Regions from separate parts of the Micromonospora xinjiangensis genome, predicted to be linked through region 2. Evidence: riboswitches for the same ligand, from Rfam matches in the RefSeq annotation. Region 2 holds a riboswitch; the other holds the start of a gene.
The links. A riboswitch is a leader RNA that binds a small molecule or an ion and turns the genes downstream of it on or off. The one in region 2 is predicted to bind cobalamin.
Positions count from the first base shown of each region.

Region 1: linked by a shared signal. The riboswitch ahead of SM573_RS23495 (ribonucleoside-diphosphate reductase subunit alpha) and the one ahead of bluB (5,6-dimethylbenzimidazole synthase) in region 2 are both predicted to bind cobalamin.

Region 1 covers NZ_JAXCFO010000006.1:445,527-452,780, forward strand. The annotation lists gene SM573_RS23480 (M36 family metallopeptidase) at 1-1,160, opposite strand, end outside; gene SM573_RS23485 (N-acetyltransferase family protein) at 1,499-1,996, opposite strand; gene SM573_RS23490 (SCO5389 family protein) at 2,265-2,657, shown strand; cobalamin riboswitch at 2,848-3,033, shown strand; gene SM573_RS23495 (ribonucleoside-diphosphate reductase subunit alpha) at 3,213-5,567, shown strand; gene SM573_RS23500 (ribonucleotide-diphosphate reductase subunit beta) at 5,603-6,598, shown strand; gene SM573_RS23505 (ABC transporter ATP-binding protein) at 6,650-7,254, opposite strand, start outside.
Region 2 covers NZ_JAXCFO010000003.1:417,384-424,637, reverse strand. The annotation lists gene SM573_RS13855 (TadE/TadG family type IV pilus assembly protein) at 1-496, shown strand, start outside; gene SM573_RS13850 (TadE/TadG family type IV pilus assembly protein) at 481-954, shown strand; gene SM573_RS13845 (pilus assembly protein TadG-related protein) at 951-1,379, shown strand; gene SM573_RS13840 (LysM peptidoglycan-binding domain-containing protein) at 1,395-2,585, shown strand; gene SM573_RS13835 (Rieske (2Fe-2S) protein) at 2,592-3,443, opposite strand; gene bluB (5,6-dimethylbenzimidazole synthase) at 3,544-4,179, opposite strand; cobalamin riboswitch at 4,228-4,394, opposite strand; gene SM573_RS13825 (crotonase/enoyl-CoA hydratase family protein) at 4,459-5,223, shown strand; gene SM573_RS13820 (galactose-binding domain-containing protein) at 5,299-7,254, opposite strand, start outside.

The sequences.
Region 1 (7,254 bases), on a different contig from region 2:
ATGTTGCACCAGTAGAACTGGTTCACGACGGCGGCCTGGCGGTACGTCTGCGGGTGCTCGTTCAGGTCGGCGGGGAAGTTGAAGCTGAGGCCCGCACCCCCGTCGGCCGGGCTGCCGGGGTCGATCTGGTTGTTGGCGTCCCGGTCGGTGTACGCGTGCGCGTTGTTGCCCTGGGTCGTCGTGTGCTCGGCGCCCGGGACGCCGTCGGTGTCGTGCCAGCCGTACGGTGAGGCAGTGCCGTCCGCCGGGTTGGTCACGAGGCTGCGCGGGCCATCGTTCGGGTCGCCCTTGGGGAACTCGAAGACGGTGTAGCTCGATCCGTCCTCGACAGGGTCGGGCGGAGTGACCTTCGGGGCCGCGATGGTCGTGGTGGCGACGGCCGGTGCGGCCGGGGATTCCCGGCGGCCCAGCGTGCTCGCGAGGTCGTCCGGGCTGTCCTGGTGGGTCCAGTCGTCGGCGGCGAGCAGCGCGCCGGTCTCGGCATCGACGGTGGCGTTCCAGAGGTGGACGTCGGAGGAGTCGTCGATCACCAGTTGCCAGGCGAGCCGCAGCCCCTTGGCGGTGGGTTGCCAGCCGAGCTTCGCGGGGATGGGCTGGTCGGAGATGCCGCTGCCGGAGACGACGCTGCTGCGGGCCGGGCCGGCGCCGCGGCTCATCACCCGCGGGTTGGCCGGTTCGGCGAGGTCGAGGGCGTCGGCGGCCGCCTCGACGGCGTCGACGGGATCGAGGGTGGCCGCCCCGGCGGCCTTGTCGGACAGGTCGGCGACGAGGGTGTCACCGACGAACACGACGCTCCCGTCGCGCGCGATGTTGACGGTCGCGGTCGCGCCGAAGACCTCCAGGTCCTTGTGGCGCTGGCTCAGGTTGACGTGGGTCACGCCACTGTGGCGGCTGGTGTAGCTGGACGCCACCGCCAGGTCGGTGAGGTCCGCCGCCCGGACACCGTGGTCGCCCGGGTGCGCCCGCAGGTAGTCGACCGCGATCTGGTTCGGCGCGCCCTCGTTCGGGCCGGTCAGGAAGATCGGGTTGGGTGGGCCGGCACCGGCCGGCTCGGCCCGGGCGGGGTCCACGGCGAGTGGGGCCAGGGACGCGACGAGGGCCGTCGACAGCAGCAAAGCGCCGTTGCGTCGGCTGCGGGACGGACGGGGAGATCGGAGCACCGCCTGCTCCCTTCGGGAGGTTGGAGAGACCGCGTGACGCCTCACGACCGCCGCCGCGGTCCACCGCGCGGGTGCGCGGCGCCCGACCGTCCATGACGGTCAGCAGTCAGGCCGGTACGGGGCGAAGTGCATCGACGCTACGGGGCGGTCGCCCGGCCGTTCATCCGACGAGTGGCGAAAGATTGTCGTGGATGCCTCCTACGCCTGTCGCGCGGCGTCCCGAGCTGCCCGGCGGGTTCGGGCCTCGGCCACCCGGTCGGCGTGCCGGTAGGCGAGAGGCGGTCGGGACGCGCGGCTGGGCCGGCGGGTGAGGGCCGGGCGGAGGGAGCCGGTCAAACTCACGTGACGACGGGGCTGCGGCGCTCCAGCAGGACGACGTCCCGCCAGCGACCGTGGTGCCGCCCGACCCGTTCGCGTACGCCGATCACCCGGAAGCCGGCCCGCTCGTGCAGGGCGAGGCTCGCGGTGTTCTCCGGGAAGACGCCGGACTGGATGGTCCAGACGCCGGCCGCCTCGGTCGACGCGATGAGGGCCGCCAGGAGCCGGCGGGCGATCCCGCGCCCCTGGGCGGCCGGATCGACGTAGATCGAGTGCTCGACGACCCCGGCGTAGACGGCCCGGGTCGAGGTCGGGGAGACCGCCACCCACCCCATGACGGTCCCGTCGCCGTCCTCCGCCACGAAGCGGTGGTCGGCCAGCCTGCCGGCGTCGAAGGCGGCCCAGGTCGGCGCCACGGTCTCGAAGCTGGCGTCGCCGCCGTCGAGACCGGCCTGGTAGATCGCCAACACCCGGTCGGCGTCCCGCGCGGTCATCGGTCGGATGGTGAGGTCGGCCATCCGCGACTCCATTCCGGTGCCTGGGCGCGTGTCCAGCAGAGACTCGCACATCGATGAGACGGATGTCAGCCGGGGGGCGTACCGAAGCCGGCGAGGCGAGGCCGCTCGCCGTAATCGACCCGGACACCGGCGCCCCTGCCGCACGGGCCGCAGACGCAGGAATCGCGGCCATCGCCGCGCGCCCTGTTGACGGTACGGGCGGTGACGTGGTCTGCTCGGTGCGTAGCGCTAATGACAATCGTAATCGTTAGCGAGATGGAGGAGGATTATGTCTCTCACCGTGCCACCCACCCTGCTGGAGGCCGCCGAGGCCGGCCCCGTCGACGACGCGGAGTTCGTCACCTGCGTCCGCGACTCGTTGCCCTACGCCTGGCAGACCGTGAGCCGGGTCGTCGCCGATCTGCAGGCCGGTGACGCCGACTTCGCCGACAACGTGGTGCCGCCCCCCGGCGAGGTGGAGCGGGGGCAGCTGCTGCGGGCCCTCGCCAGCGACGCCATCCGCGGCAGCCTCGAACGCCACTTCGGCGTGCGGCTCGCCTTCCAGAACTGCCACCGGGTCGCGGCGTTCCGACCGTCGGCCGTGGACTCCGACACGTACCGCAGGTTCGTCTCCACCCGCGACCAACTGCTCAACCAGTCGCCGGAGCTGCGCAACTGCTGACCCCCCTCCCGGCGCCCGGAGGGCCGGCGTGCGCCTCGGGCGCGCGCCGGCCCTTCCGTCGTGCGCCGACGGCGACAGCGCCTTGCCGACCGGCCCGGCGCAGCCCTCGATGGTGAGACCAAGCCGACACGCCGACCCGATATCTGGTGTTGCCCTCCACCCGGTGCAGCCATATATGGTGTCGACCGCAGCTGGTTCGGCCACCTCCTCCGGTGGTCGAGGCAAGAGGGAACCCGGTGGGAATCCGGGACTGCCCCGCAGCGGTGAGTGGGAACGACCGCCGTCATCAGCACTGGGCCGACAGGGGCCTGGGAAGCGACGGCCAGTAGGCGACCGGCCGTGCCGGTCACGCCCGCGAGTCCGAAGACCTGCCAGCACGCCGCACGCCCGTCCCCGGGCGTGTGACGGTCCGAGGCCGCGCGGGACGGCCGACGCCACCGGACGGCCGCCACCGCGGCGTCCGTCGGTGTCCGCTCCCGCGCGCCCAAGGCCATCCGGTCTTCGTCTCGCGAGGAGAGAGAAGTGACAGTCACCGAGGTCGGTCCCGTCGCCACCGTGGCGCCGGGTCCCCGCGTCCCGCACCACGTGTCCGTCCGTCAGCGGGACGGCGCGGCCGAGCCGGTCGACGTCGACACGCTCGTCCGGGCGATCGAGCGGTGGACCGGGGACCTCGCCGACGTCGACCCGGTGCGGGTGGCGAGCCGGACGATCAGGGGGTTGTACGACGGCGCGACCGCCGACGAGCTGGCGCGGCTGTCGATACAGACGGCCGCCGAACTCATCGGCGAGGAGCCCCAGTACTCGCGCCTGGCTGCCCGCCTGCTCGCCGCGTACATCGACGAGGAGGTGCGCGGGCAGGGCATCGGCTCGTTCAGCAGCGCGATCCGGCAGGGCCACGCCGAAGGGTTGATCGGTGACGGGACCGCCGCGTTCGTCGCGGCCCACGCGGCCGCTCTCGACGACGCCGTCGACGCCGCGAACGACCTGAGGTTCGAGTACTTCGGGCTGCGTACCGTCCACGACCGCTACCTGCTGCGGCACCCGACGAGCCGGCTCGTGCTGGAGACACCGCAGTACTGGCTGCTGCGCGTGGCCTGTGGACTGTCACGCACGGCGGACGAGGCGATCGGCTTCTACCGGCTGATGTCCAGCCTGGCGTACCTGCCGAGTTCGCCGACGCTGTTCAACTCCGGCACCCGGCACACCCAGATGTCCTCCTGCTACCTCGTCGACTCCCCCCGCGACGAGCTGGACTCGATCTACCAGCGGTACGCGCAGGTCGCCAACCTGTCGAAGTTCGCCGGCGGCATCGGCATCGGGTTCTCCCGGGTGCGCTCGCGTGGGGCGCTGATCCGCGGCACCAACGGGCGGTCCAACGGGATCGTGCCGTGGCTGCGGACCCTGGACGCCAGCGTGGCCGCGGTGAACCAGGGCGGTCGGCGCAAGGGCGCCGCCTGCGTCTACCTGGAGCCGTGGCACCCCGACGTCGAGGAGTTCCTCCAGCTGCGGGACAACACCGGCGAGGAGGCGCGACGCACGCACAACCTGAACCTGGCCAACTGGATCCCGGACGAGTTCATGCGCCGGGTCGAGACGGACGGGATGTGGTCGCTGTTCGACCCGGACGAGGTGCCCGAGCTGCCGGACCTGTGGGGCGACGAGTTCGACGCCGCGTACCGGGCGGCCGAGGCGCAGGGCCGCTACGTGCGGCAGGTGCCGGCCCGGGAGTTGTACGGGCGGATGATGCGGACCCTCGCGCAGACCGGCAACGGGTGGATGACGTTCAAGGACACGTCCAACCGGTTGTGCAACCAGACCGCCGAGCCGGGCAACGTGGTGCACCTGTCCAACCTGTGCACCGAGATCATCGAGGTGTCCAGCGACACCGAGACCGCCGTGTGCAACCTGGGCTCGGTGAACCTCGCGGCGCACCTGGCCGACGGCGGCGTCGACTGGGAACGGCTGCGCGCCACCGTCCGCACCGCGGTCACCTTCCTCGACCGCGTGATCGACATCAACTACTACCCCACACCGCAGGCGGCGGCGAGCAACCCCCGGTGGCGACCGGTCGGTCTCGGCCTCATGGGGTTGCAGGACGTCTTCTTCGCGCTGCGACTGCCGTTCGACTCGCCGGCCGCCCGGGAACTCTCCACCCGGATCAGCGAGGAGCTGTACCTCACGGCCCTGGAGACCTCGGCGGACCTCGCGCAGCGGTGCGGCCCGCACCCCGCCTTCGCCGAGACGCGGGCGGCCCGCGGCCGGTTGCAACCGGACCTGTGGGGCGTGACGGGCACCCAGACGGCGCGGTGGACCGCGCTGCGGGAGCGGGTCGCGGCGCACGGGCTGCGCAACTCGTTGCTCGTCGCGATCGCCCCGACCGCCACGATCGCCTCGATCGCCGGCTGCTACGAGTGCATCGAGCCACAGGTGTCCAACCTGTTCAAGCGCGAGACACTCTCCGGCGAGTTCCTCCAGGTCAACACCTCGCTGGTGGCGGAGCTCAAGGCGCGCGGGCTGTGGACGGAGCCGATCCGCACCGCGATCAAGCGCGCCGAGGGCTCCGTCCAGGGCATCAGAGAGCTGCCGGCGGAGGTACGCGAGCTGTTCCGTACCGCGTGGGAGCTGCCGCAGCGCGCGCTGATCGACCTCGCCGCCGCCCGCGCGCCCTTCGTCGACCAGTCGCAGTCGCTGAACCTGTTCCTGGCCACCCCCACCATCGGCAAGCTCTCCTCGATGTACCTGCACGCCTGGAAGTCCGGGCTGAAGACCACCTACTACCTGCGTTCGCGGCCGGCCACCCGGATCCAGCAGGCCACCGTCCCGACCGCCGTCGCGACGCCGGTGGCGGCCGCCGACGAGGCGCTGGCCTGCTCGCTGGAGAACCCCGAGACGTGCGAGGCCTGCCAGTGACCGCGCCCACCGACACCACGACGGAGAACACGCCCATGCTGCTCGACCCCGGGATGGACCTCACCCTGCGCCCGATGCGCTACCCGCACTTCTTCGACCGGTTCCGCGACGCGATCCGCAACACCTGGACGGTCGAGGAGGTCGACCTGCACGCCGACCTGGCCGACCTGGACCGCCTCTCCCCCGCCGAGCGACACCTGGTGAGCCGCCTCGTCGCGTTCTTCGCCACGGGCGACACCATCGTCGCCAACAACCTCGTGCTCAACCTCTACCAGCACGTCAACAGCCCGGAGGGACGGCTCTACCTGTCCCGGCAGCTGTTCGAGGAGGCGGTGCACGTCCAGTTCTACCTCAACCTGCTGGACACGTACGTGCCCGACGAGGTCGAACGCTCCGCCGCGTTCGCCGCCATCGAGAACATCCCGTCGATCCGGCGCAAGGCGGAGTTCTGCTTCCGCTGGATCGACTCCCTGCACGACCTCACCGAGCTGCGGAGCCGGGAGGACCGGCGGGCGTTCCTGCTCAACCTGATCTGCTTCGCGGCCTGCATCGAGGGGTTGTTCTTCTACGGCGCGTTCGCCTACGTCTACTTCCTGCGCTCCCGTGGCCTGCTGCACGGCCTCGCCTCCGGCACCAACTGGGTCTTCCGCGACGAGTCCATGCACATGGCGTTCGCCTTCGACGTCGTCGACACGGTCCGCGCCGAGGAGCCGGACCTCTTCGACGACGACCTCGCCGCGCAGGTCCGGGAGATGGTCGCCGAGGCGGTCGACTGCGAGGTGCAGTTCGCCGAGGATCTCCTCGGTCAGGGCGTGCCGGGGCTGACGCTCGCCGACATGCGCGAGTACCTCCAGCACGTCGCCGACCGCCGGCTGGCGCAGCTCGGCGTGGGCGTCCGGTACGGGTCCGCCAATCCGTTCGCCTTCATGGAGCTGCAGGACGTGCAGGAGCTGTCCAACTTCTTCGAGCGCCGGGTCTCCGCCTACCAGGTGGGGGTGAGCGGCAGCGTCGCGTTCGACGACGACTTCTGACCGTCGCGACCGGGACGTGGACGGGGCGGACCACCAGAAGCACGTGCCGGGTCACGACGAGGGCGGGTGGAAGGTGATGGTGGGCCGCCCCGTGGTGGGGTGCGTGGCGACGTCGGCGCGGACACCGTAGACGTCGGCGAGGAGCCGGGGGACGAGCACCTCGGCGGGGGGACCGGCGGCGACCACCCGGCCGGCGTCCAGGACGACCACCGTGTCGCAGAACATGGCGGCGAGGTTGAGGTCGTGCAGGGCGGCGAGGGTGGTGATCCCGGCCCGGCGCACCAGGTGCAGGAGGTGCAGCTGGTGGCCGATGTCGAGGTGGTTGGTGGGCTCGTCGAGCAGCAGCAGCCGTGGCTGCTGGGCCAGGGCGCGGGCGAGCTGGGCCCGCTGCCGCTCCCCACCGGAGAGGCTGTGCCAGCGGCGGTCGGCGTACCCGTCGAGGTCGACCCGGCGCAGCGCGTCGGCGACCGCGTCGTGGTCGGCGGCGCTGTCGGACCACCGTGACCGGCGGTGCGGGGTGCGGCCCAGCAGCACCACCTCGCGGACGGTGAGGTCCAGGTCGGTGTCGGCGTGCTGGGCGAGCAGCGCGGCCCGCCGGGCCAGCGCGCTGCGGGGCAGCGCGGTGACGTCGTCGCCGCCGACGTGGATCCGGCCGG
Region 2 (7,254 bases):
GCCCGCCGCCGCCCGGGCCGGCGGCGGCACCGGCCGCCGGGTCGCCGGCCCTCTCGTGGTGCGGCCGGCGGCGTGGCGCCTCGCCCGCGCGGCCGCACGACGCCTGGCGGCCGGCGGCCGCGACCGCGGCGCCAACCCGGTGGAGCTGGCCGTGGTGATGCCGCTGATCCTCGTGCTGCTCTTCGCGTCCGTGCAGGTCGCCGTCTGGTTCGTGGCCCGCTCGACCGCCCTGAACGCGGCGCAGAGCGCGGTCAACGCGCAGCGGGTGCACGAGGCGCCCCCGAACGCCGGCGCGCAGCGGGCCATCCGCTTCCTCCGCGCCTCCGGCGACTGGCTCGTCGGCTGGGAACAGCCCGGGCCGGCCTGCCAGACCAACGCCGCGGACACCGAGGTCACGTGCACGGTGCGCGGCCGTTCCCTGTCGGTGATCCCGCTGGTCAGCTTCCCGGTGGCGCAGAGCGCGCACGGGACGGTGGAACAGTGGACCACGCCGTGAGGCGGGACGCGGGTTCGGTCTCCATCGAGGTCGCGGTGCTCGCCCCCGCCTTCATCGCGTTGATCGTGCTCGCCGGGGTGGCGGGGCGGGCGGCGGTCGCGGCCGAGGCCCTGGACGCCGCGGCGCACGACGCGGCCCGGGCCGCCTCGATCTCCCGGAACGCCGCGACCGCGAGCAGCGCCGCCCGCAACGCCGCCGTCGCGCAGCTGGGCTGGCGGGGGCTGGCCTGCACCGACGCCCCCGCGCTCTCCTTCTCCGGCTCGGTCGGCGGCCGGCCGACCGACTTCGAGGCGGCCTTCCAGAGCCCGCCCGGGCAGGATGCCTCGGTCACCGTGGAGATCACCTGCACCGTGTCCTACCGGGACCTGCACCTGTCCGTCCTGCCCGGGATGCCGGACGGCAACCGGGTCACGGCGAGCTTCACCTCTCCGGTGGACCGGTACCGGAGTCGCGGATGAGCGCCGCTAGGCACCGGGACTCGGGTCGGGTGAGCGTCTTCCTCGCGGTCGCGATGGTCGGGGTGCTCGCGATCATCGGGCTCTCGTACGACGGCGCGGGCCAGCTGCGCACCCGGCAACGCGCCGACAACCTCGCGGCCGAGGCCGCCCGGGCGGGCGGACAGGCGATCGACCGGGCCACCGCGATCGCCGGGGGGCCGAAGCGGATCGACAAGGGGCAGGCCCGTACGACGGTCGCCGACTACCTGACCGCCGCCGAGGCCGCCGGCCACTCGGTGGACTTCCCGGTGGTCGACGGCGAGACGCTGATCCGGGTGCGGGTCACCGTCCGGTACGACCGCACGATGCTCGGCTTCTTCGGCTTCGACGACACCGTCACCGTCACCGGTGAGGCGACCGCCCGCGCCCTCACCGGGGGACCGTAGGGAAGGGAATCGGCAATGGTTCGTTCCGCCGTACGCCGGACCGGACGCGTCCTCACCGGGCTGGGCGCGCTGATCGTGCTCTGTTCCGTGGTGGTCGGCGCTCCGGTGGCGCTGCTCGCCCTCGCCGGTAACCCGCTCCCCGACCACGTGCCCACCCTGGCCGAGGTCGGCACCGCGTTGACCAGCCGCGACGACGGGCGACTCTTCCTGCGGGCGTTGGCGCTCGTGGGGTGGTTCGGCTGGGCCACGTTCACGCTCTCGGTGCTCGTCGAACTCGCCGCGCAGGCACTGCGCCGCCCGGCGCCCCGGCTGCCCGGCATGAGCCGGCAGCAGCGGGCCGCCGCGGCCCTCGTCGGCTCGGTCGCGCTGATCGTCGCCGCCGCACCGGCGGCCAGCGCCGCCGCGGTGAGCACGCAGGCGTACGCCGGCCCGGCCGCGACGGTCACGACGGCCAGCGCACCGCACCAACCGACCCCGCCGGCGGTCGCCGTGCTTGCGGCACCGGGCTCGCCCACCTCCGGGCCGGTCCCGGCGGCGGCTCCGACCGTCCGCGACGCCCCGGCCCGCGACCTGCCCGTCTATCGCGTCGCGAAGGGCGACTACCTCGGCGCGGTCGCCCAGCGCTACCTCGACGACTTCGCCGACTACCGGGAGGTGGCCCGGCTCAACCGGCTCGCCGACCCGGACCGGATCCGTCCCGGCCAGTTGCTGAAGCTCCCGGAGCAGGCCACCGACCGGGGTGTCCGTCCACACGCCACCGGTCGCCTCGTCGCACGCCCGGCACCGGTCCGTCCCGCGCCGGAGCCGGAGCGGGTCGCGCCGGCGCACGGCACCCGCGAGCTGCCCACCGAGAAGGCGGGCGGGGCGTCCGGCGGCGAGGCGCCCGCGATGGCCGTCGGCGCGGCCCGGGCAGGTGCGCCGGACCGGGTGAACCGCCCGCTGGCGGTCTCCGCCGTGCTCGCCGTGGCCAGCATCGTCGGCGCGCAGATCGGCGCCGTGCTCGGCCTGCGGCGCCGCCCGGCCGCCGTCGGCGCGCGGTCCGGGCGGGGTGGTGCGGCGGCGGGCGGCCGGACGCGATCGGCCGGCGCGGGACGGGCGACGTCGTCCGCGGCGGCCCCTCCGCTCCGGGCACTGCCCAGCGGCCAGGCCGGCGCGCACGCGCGGGCGGCCGGGGAGCTTCCGGTCGGGCGACACCGGAGGGACTGACCGCCCTCAGGGCAGCCGGGCCTCCAGCACGCCGTTGCGGATCCGGGTCGGCAGCACCTGCCCGTCGTTGCCGGACGGGCCGTGCACCACCTCGCCGCCGTTGAGCCGGAAGGTACTGCCGTGCCAGGGGCACACCACGCAGTCGTGCCCGTCGACCTGCTGCACCTCGCCCTGGCCCAGCGGGCCGCTCTGGTGCGGGCAGCGCTCCAGCATGACGGTGACGTCGTCGCCGTGCCGGTAGAGGATCACCGACACGTCGTCGATCTCCCGGGTGATCAGCTCCCGCTGCGGCAGGCTCGCCATGTCGCCCAGCTGATGCCAGCCCTGGCTGATCAGGTGCATCTCCGAGATGCTCTGGTTGACCTGCGCCCCCTGCTTGTACGCGAGGTGCCCGCCGATGTAGGCGCCCATGCTGGCGGCGCTGAGGCCCGCCATGCCGAGCGCACGCCCGAGGCGGTGCCGGCCGGAGAAGCGCGCGACCAGCGACCCCGTGTAGCAGGCCAGCGCGACGCTGTTGGCGGCGGCGTGCACGAGGCCGACCCGGCGCTGGTCGGGTGCCAGCGCGGCCCAGTCGTTCAGCCCGGCCACCGCGGCGGGCACGGCGCTCACCGTGCCGACCGCGGTCAGCGTCGTGGCCGCCCGTTGCTGGCCCGGCATCACGTCGAGGATCGCGGCGCTGATCCAGGACCCGACCGGCACCTGCACCATCGCCGGGTGCAGGGGGTGGCCCAGCGGGACGCCGTGCAGCAGGTCCCGGACCCGCTGCGGCCGCAGGACCGTCTGGACGGCCCGCTGCAACCGGTCACCCACCCGGTCCAGCCCGGTGTTCTGCTCGATCTTCGTCAAGAGTGCTCGCACGGGTACCGACTTCCCGGCGCTCGCGGTCGTAAACCGGTCGCGGGGAACATATGTCGCGGTGCGTGACGACACCCTGACCGAGGGGTGAACGGTGCTCGCGTCAGGCCCGCCGCGGCCGCCACCGGTCCGGGTGGATCGCCTCGGCCAGCGGCCGCTTCTGCCGCCAGCCGTGCCGGGCGAGGTCGGGCACGGCCTCCAGGCGGGTCACGGGCCCGACGCAGAGCCAGGCCACCGGGCGGATGCCGGCCGGGATGCCGAGCAGGTCGGCCACCCACGGCTCCCGGTAGAAGGAGACCCAGCCGACGCCGAGCCCCTCGGCGGTGGCCGCCAGCCAGAGGTTCTGGATGGCGAGGCAGACCGAGTAGAGCCCGGTGTCGGCGATCGCGTGCCGGCCGAGCACGGCGGGCCCGCCCCGGGCCGGGTCGTAGGTGACGACGATCGACAGGCTGGACTCGCGTACGCCATCGATCTTGATGCGCGCGAACCGCTCGGCCGCCTCCCCCGTCAGGGTGGCGGCGAAGGTGTCCCGCTCGGCGGTGACGTGGGCGTGGAAGCGGTGCCGGGTCTCCGGGTCCCGGACCACGATGAAGTCCCAGGGCTGGGAGTATCCGACGCTCGGCGCGGCGTGTGCCGCGGCGAGGATCCGGTGCAGCGTGTCGTCGGGCACCGGCGCCCCGGTGAACTGGGCGCGCACGTCCCGGCGGCGGTGGATGACGTCGTACAGGTCGGTGTTCAGGGCAGGCTCCCGCTGCGCTCGGCCCACGACGGCGCGTGGGCACCGTGGCGAGGCCGGTCTTCGGACTCCCGGATCGACGCCTGGCCGTCCGCCTTCCCGGCCGTTCGGCCAGTGGCTGCGCGTGCGCGTGGACGGTGGCTCCCCGGTCACCGCGGCGGGCCCGTGCCGGATTTCCACCGGCTTCCCGATTCTCCCCGCTCGCGCGGGGCACCTCGCGTGATCGTGCCGCCGGCATGGTAGCCCCTGGCGTGCCGGCGGCGTCGAGGGCATGCTGTGCCGATGGGCGTACGGATCGAGCGGGCGGGGCCGGTGACCACGGTGATCCTGGACCGGCCGGCCGCGCGCAACGCCGTGGACGGGCCGACCGCCCGGGCACTCGCCGACGCGTTCCGGGCCTTCGACGCCGACCCGGAGGCCTCGGTCGCCGTGCTCTGGGGCGCCGGCGGCACGTTCTGCGCCGGCGCCGACCTGAAGGCGATCGGCACGCCGAGCGGCAACCGGGTCGAGCCGGACGGCGACGGCCCCATGGGCCCGACCCGGATGACCCTGGCCAAGCCGGTGATCGCGGCGATCTCCGGCTACGCGGTCGCGGGCGGCCTGGAGCTGGCGCTCTGGTGTGACCTGCGGGTCGCCGAGTCCGATGCCGTGCTCGGTGTCTTCTGCCGTCGGTGGGGTGTGCCGTTGATCGACGGGGGCACCGTCCGGCTGCCCCGGCTGATCGGGGAGAGCCGGGCCATGGACCTGATCCTCACCGGCCGGCCGGTGCCGGCGCGGGAGGCGTACGCCATGGGTCTGGTCAACCGGCTGGTCGAGCCGGGCACGGCGCGGGCGGTGGCCGAGGGGCTGGCGGCGGAGCTGGCGCGCCACCCGCAGACCTGCCTGCGCAACGACCGGGCGGCGGTGCTCGCCGGCGCCGGGCTGCCCGAGGCGGCGGCCATGGCGACCGAGCTGGCGTACGGGACGGAGTCGCTGGCCGTGGACGCGGCGGCCGGCGCGGCACGGTTCGCGGCCGGGGCGGGCCGGCACGGCGCCCCGGCCACCTGACCCGGCCGCGGCCCGCCGCGACGGCGGACGCCGCCGGGAGGGTGGGTCCTCCCGACGGCGTCCGGGTGCGGAGGGTCAGTTGCGGATGATGGTGAAGGTCGAGGTCGTGTTCCTGATGTCGACGTCGTTGTCGGTCAGGCGGAGGTTGTTGAAGGTCGCCGACCCGACGGCCGGGCCCTGACCCGGCTCGGGCATCTCGTTCACCCAGATGGCGAAGCCGGACTTGTGGTCGAAGGCGTCACCGCTGCGCCGCGCCCCGGAGATCGAGACGTTGGTGAAGACGGTGTCGGTGACCGGGTTCTCCGGCTGGCTGCCGTTGTACTTGGTCTGGAACATGATCCCGGAGTACGTCGGGTCCACGATGTCCACGTCCGAGACGCGGATGCCGCGGAACTCCTTCGACGCCGAGAAGACCCAGATCGCCGGGAAGGTCTGCGCGCCCCAGAAGTGGCCGCCGGACCGGATCAGCGAGATGTTCTCGAACCGGGTCGGCGGGCTGGCGCCGAACCCGATGAACGGGTAGCCGAAGTCCAGCGAGCTGATCGTGATGCCGGAGTACGTCAACTGGTCCGCGATGTAGAGGTTGCGGAACACGTTGTCGTAGCCGCCGTACACGGCGATGCCCGCCGCCCGCCAGGTCAGCGTGGCGGTCAGGTTCTCGAACACGTTGCCGTGGTTGCCGGTCGACGCGCCCTGGTCGGTCGCGGAGAAGAGCGCGAACGCGTCGTCACCGTTGGAGCGCCCCTCCGAGTTGGCGACCCGGTTGTCGGTGCTGCCGTTGGTCATGTTGACCGCGTCGGCGAAGGTGTTGCGGAACCGGCTGTTCGTGATGGTGAGGCCGCTGACGCTGACGCCCCAGTACGCGCAGACGGTGTGCTCGACCCAGACGTTGTCCAGGGTCATGTTGTCGACGTCCTTCAGCTCACCCCAGACCTTCCCCGGCCCGTCGATCCGGTTGGTGTAGTTGCCGAAGAAGGCGAGGTGCTCGAAGGAGGAGCCGCTGGCCGAGGGCTCGACGCGGAAGCCCGCGTCGGTGTTCTGCTGGGAGGCCGGCGTCTGGAAGCGGGTGTACCACATGCCCGCGCCGACCACCTTGACCGCCTTGCCGTAGACCTGGAACTTCTGGGAGGTCTCGTACGTGCCGGCCGGCAGGTACACGCCGATCAGGTTGCCCGTGGTGTCCATCCGGACGGCGTCCAGGGCGTTCTGCACGTCGGCGTGGCTGAACCCGTTCGGCACCCGGTAGCGGGCCGGGTCCGGGTTGGCCCGCGGCGCCACCTGCTCCAGGTTGATGAAGTCGATGGCGTACGTGGTGCTGTTGGCCGGGTCCTTCTGGAGCCGGATCCGGCTGCCCGCCGGGATCGTGGAGTCCAGCAGGACGTTCGCCTCGTCGTAGATGTGCCGGGGCGGGCCCGCGCTCGGCGAGTCGCTCGGGGCGGCCTCCGCGCCGTACAGCCAGATGTGCTTGGAGGTGAGGCTGATCGGCTTGTGCAGGACGCCGTTGACGTAGATGTTCAGCGTCGAGTTGATGCCCCCGCCGCCCGGCGCGTCCGGGATGGAGAAGCGGGTCACGAGGGCGTTGGCCGGGGCCTTGGTGGTCCACTCGACGTACGCGCCGTTGGTGTTGAGGGTGACCGCCCGCCGGCCGGACGCCTCACCGGCCAGGTCGCCGATGGTCCGGTTGGGCCCGACGACCTGCGCCCCGCCGCCGACCGAGCCCTCCTCGGCCTCGTACATGTCGTAGGGCAGGTTCGCCCCACGGCCGACGAAGAGGGGCCGCTCGCTGGTGTTGTTCTGCCGCTTGACCGGCAGCTCGTTGGCGTCGTCGGCGAGCACCACCCGGACGGTGTACCGGCCGTTGGCCGCCGTCCAGCTGCCGAGGTTGACCGGCCCGGCGGTCGCCCCGGCGGCGATGGTGCCGGTGTACGAGCCGGTGAGCGTGCGCACCACGGCACCGGTGTCGTTGACGACGGTCAGCGTGATCCCGTGCGCGCCGCCCGCCGAGGCCACCGTGCCCTGGTTGCGGAGGGT